Regions from separate parts of the Pararhizobium sp. genome, predicted to be linked through region 2. Evidence: riboswitches for the same ligand, from Rfam matches in the RefSeq annotation. Region 2 holds a riboswitch; the other holds the start of a gene.

Region 1 (2,199 bases), on a different contig from region 2:
CCGCAGGTAACGGATTTCACCGTCGGGCAAAATGATCCGGTATTCCGAAGAATAAATATCCTTGGTTGCGATTGCCCGGTCGAAATCGGCCTCAGCCTGGGCGAGATCATCGGGATGGATCGCATTCATCCAGACCTCCGCCTTGACCCGCTTTTGCGTCTTGCCGGTTGCGTAGAGCCGGTGCATCTGCAGATCCCAGACGACTTCGTCTTTCTGGGTATCGTGTTCCCACACGCCGATCTGAGAAGCGTCAAGCGCAATTCCCAGGCGGCGAAGAATATTCTGGAATTCCTGTTCGGACCTCACCGATTTCATGGTTTTCTCTGTGGAGGATTCTTCGCGTATCAGCGCCGCAGCACTCTACGCCAAGGTTCCTAAAGAACTATTGTTCCATTATTGAGAAGAGTATTTTTCCAAAGCAAACAACCATTGAGTGTTGCTTGCCGGAAACCAGTTGCAACTTAGGCGAATCCAGCAACGTATTACATATCAGATTTAGACATTGTACGGAAAAATCAAGAGCGACAATGCGTCATTGTCGGTCGCAACACTGAATTGACAGGACCGGGGCGACGGCATAATCATCGTTGGATCAATTGGTTCCCTGAACGCGAGGTGCTTTCGGGGAGTAAATGGGAACGTGATGGATGGACCCATTCTGGGCATCTTTATCACGGCCGACCCCGCGACTGTAGAGCGGTCAGAGTTTGTCATGCCGGTATGTTCAGCCGGTAAAAACCACTGCGGCGACGGGCCTTTGGGCCCTGCCTCGGGAAGGTGAGACAGGCTCCTTGGTGCGGAAGCACCTGACGCCGCGAGCCAGGAAACCTGCCGGTTGATGAAGGGCATGGTGCCCAATTGGTGGGATATTTCCCACGCGCCATCACGGAGGTTGTCATGGCTACGACTACAGTTTCGAGCGTTCCGCTTTCTCTCAACGACCGCATTACCACGGCTATTCTTGCCCTGTTGATCGGCGGCTTCCTGGTTTTCGGTGCAGGCCTTGCCAATTCGGCCGTGCTGCACGACACCGCCCACGACGTCCGCCATTCCTACGGCTTCCCCTGCCATTGATGTGAGCCGTGGAAAGCTTGAGGGCTTTCCGCACTCTATCGATGAAAAGGATGGCGGATTTCCTTTTGGAAATCGCGCTGCCGTGGATTGCGCCCATGCTCCGGCATCGGGCGGTTTTTGCCGTGGGGAATTGAAACACGACGAGCGTTGAGCACTGATGAGAAATCGGCTCCGCTCGAATTTGGGGGTATCACATGATTGTCAAAACACTTCTGGCCGCACTGGTGGCTGGATTGATCGCCGGTGTCTTCATGACGGCGGCGCAGGAATTGCGGGTGGTCCCGCTCATCCTTCATGCCGAGGAATATGAGGTCAAGGAACCCGCCGCCGAACCGCCGGCGACGACAGAAGGCCAGCAGCATTCTTCACTAAACCGCTCTTCTGTGATTGGCGAGATCCTGTCGGCACTTTCACCGGTCACACCGGCTTATGCCCATGAAGGCGAGCATGAAGAAGAGGGCGGCATCATGTTCGGCATGAGCCGGTTCTCCGGCACGCTGATTGCCAATCTGGTGGCCGGTGCCGGCTTCGGCCTGTTGCTCGCCGGTGCAAGCCTCGCCTTCAACTATCCGATTACCATGCGCAACGGCGCGCTGTGGGGCGCCTGTGGCTGGTTGACGGTTCACCTTCTGCCCGCCATCGGCCTGCCGCCGGAATTGCCGGGCTTTCCTGCCGCTGATCTGCATGACCGGCAGATCTGGTGGATCGCGACCATCGCGTTCTCCGCCGCCGGGCTTTATCTCATCGTCTTGCGCGGTGAAATTCTTGCCAAGATCATCGGCCTTGTTCTGATCGCAGCACCGCATGCCTATGGTGCGCCGCAGCCGTCTGATATTTCGAGCCCGGTTCCGTCCGTTCTCGGTGCGGAATTTGCGGTCGCCGCCCTGGCAACGACCCTGGCGTTCTGGATCGTGCTCGGCGTGATCTCAGGTTACCTGAACGACAAGTTTCTGAAATCGGCTTGAGCCAAAATCGTTGCCGCGCAGGCATTGTTTGCGCGGCAACGGCAATCAGAGGCCGCCGGTACGCTGGACATGAGCTTGCAGGCGGCCTTTTTGCGTCTCGGTATCGAGAAGCACACAGACATCGCAGAAATCCCCGCCCTCTGTCCGATAGTAGAGACAG
Region 2 (2,199 bases):
ATCCAGATGTTCCAGGCAATGTCTGACCTGGGCACGGTCCTCGTCCGTCCAGCCTGTCAGTCCCTGGCGCCTCGGAATGCGGCCCATCATCACCACATCAAGTACGGTGAAAGGGAAGTCTGCCGGCATTTCCTGCAGCACGACGGCGACACGGCGAGCCACAGCCCGGGCGGAAAGCGTGCGAATGTCCTCGCCATCGATTTCGATGCGACCCGCCACAGGGGCCACGCCCCGATAAAGGCAGCGCAACAGCGACGTCTTGCCGGCACCGTTCGGCCCGACGATGGCGAGCCGGTTGCCAGCTTCCAGTGAGAAGCTGACATCGCGAACGAGCAGCAGATTGGCTCTTGGTCCCCAGCTAAGGCCCAGAACGTTGAGGCTTGCGCCCCTGCCATCACAGCTCATGGGTTATCTCCCGCAACCACAGTCTCATTGGATGCGCTCTCCGGGATGTTCCGAGATAAGGAAAGCCGCCGGGATGCGGGCAATGGTCTTGCCGCCGAGACCGCGGGGGCGTTCGGCCTCGCGCGTCAAGCCATCCGGCCGTTCGGCATAGATGGCGGCAAAATCCACCAGTGCGCCGATATCCGTGTCCGGCGCGATGTCGCCAAACAGATAGGTCGCCTTGCCGCTGGCCTGGAATGCGATCGTGCACGGACGTTGGCAACCGGCCATACAGACGGTGCCCTCGACCGAAAAATCAGAGCCGCTGGCAACGCCCATGCGCGACAGGCTGTCGTTCAGGCGGGCGAGCAGTGCCAGTCCCGGGCGGCACGCGGTTCCAGTGATCCGGCAATCGGTGCAGACGGTTATGATGTGCTGTGGATGATGCGCCATGTTTTATCCCCGGAGGCGACGTCCGGAGTCCACATGGCGACAAAGTGCAGGCGCGCAAGAGCGCAGCTTTCAGGCCAGATTTTTTCCATCGGAACACCCCGTCCGTTGCAGTTGATCATCGATGATGGCAGGTCTCCTGGCTCGCGGGTCAGTGCGCATCCACCCCTTCCCGGCTTTTGGCCAGTGGGATGTTGTGAATGCACTCTCCGCTTACAGTTGCGGGGGCAGCCACGGTTTTGGCCCTTGATGGGTCGTCCTCACCGTGTTCCCTTTTCAGCCGCTCCAGGGTCACCTGGAAGCAGCACCATCAGAACGACATCTCGCACGATTCCACCAACCAGACAACGCCGGATTCCGCTCTTTCAATATCTTCATCACGGCTGTTATGTTATTTAATTACGCACTCTGCGTCAAGCGCCATTGTGGCGACCGTACAGCCTGTCGGATGTTGTTTGTGACGCAACGCAATCTGGAACCGTCCCGAGTTCCGGCCGGCGGCGTACCTCATTGAGCAGGAGCATTTCCAGCGGCGTACCTTCAAGAAAACAGCCGGGGAATGAAAGTGGCGTTGAGTAGGCGTTACCTCAGCAAATGGTCGGTCACCCGGACGTCTCAACCGTGTCCCGTGTTCTCATCGAGTAGATTTTGCGCCAATTCGCTGATGGCCACTTCCGCTTCCTCCAGCGTCCAGCCGACGCTTTCAGCGCGCTTTGCCAATGCCATCAAGGTTGATGAAAGCTTGCCGGCGGCTGCGTCCAGAACCTCACCCGAATGCAACTCCGCGAGAGTCAGGAAGGATTGCTCAAGCGCCTCCTGGCAGCCGATATCGCGATCTCGGTATGGTCCATTCTGTCTGGGTCTGTTTAACACTTGCATTTTGTTCCCACGGTTTTGGTCCGCATTCACTGCTTTTCCGAGCTATGTCAAACATTGGTGAACCCGATCTTAAGCCCTCTCGCCCGAATGATCCTCAATATTCTGGAAGCCAGCTTTGCTTTCTACAGGAGCGGGCGCCCGGCGGGGTGTCGCTGAAGCAATATCATGTTCCTGCGGTAACCGGCGGATCACGAGGTTGAGCAGAATCAGGCTCCATTATTTGTGTTGGGGCATCCAATGAGGTTTCCAAATCTCGCCGGTCACCGCAGCTTTGGCTGAGGGGTGTTGCGGCTTGTTTTTCAGCGCTCCCGATGGAAAACCACCCAATTGATCAAGGGTATTCCTGCTAAAGTTTGGGGGGCTACGCAAAAGACTAGGCTAATTATGTGAGAAAATTTGCCCCGCGCTCTGGATTTGGTTCGTAAATTGCTCTACTGCCCCTGCCATCTCTTTAGTGAACATCAGACTTTGAAAGATTCACATGCA

What was found. Region 2 has a riboswitch for cobalamin ahead of ACQY8Q_RS02820 (DUF1636 family protein). Riboswitches for the same ligand answer to the same signal wherever they lie in the genome.
Region 1: it holds a riboswitch for cobalamin, as region 2 does, so the genes downstream of both, ACQY8Q_RS26025 (CbtB domain-containing protein) here and ACQY8Q_RS02820 (DUF1636 family protein) in region 2, are expected to answer to the same signal.

The regions. Positions count from the first base shown of each region.
Region 1 is NZ_CBDIHY010000003.1:4,188,773-4,190,971, forward strand. It holds gene ACQY8Q_RS26020 (bifunctional diguanylate cyclase/phosphodiesterase) at 1-315, opposite strand, end outside; cobalamin riboswitch at 581-850, shown strand; gene ACQY8Q_RS26025 (CbtB domain-containing protein) at 898-1,074, shown strand; gene ACQY8Q_RS26030 (CbtA family protein) at 1,269-2,039, shown strand; gene ACQY8Q_RS26035 (IucA/IucC family C-terminal-domain containing protein) at 2,085-2,199, opposite strand, start outside.
Region 2 is NZ_CBDIHY010000002.1:276,247-278,445, forward strand. It holds gene ACQY8Q_RS02815 (ABC transporter ATP-binding protein) at 1-405, opposite strand, end outside; gene ACQY8Q_RS02820 (DUF1636 family protein) at 430-837, opposite strand; cobalamin riboswitch at 947-1,161, opposite strand; gene ACQY8Q_RS02825 (hypothetical protein) at 1,450-1,743, opposite strand; gene rpsU (30S ribosomal protein S21) at 2,195-2,199, shown strand, end outside.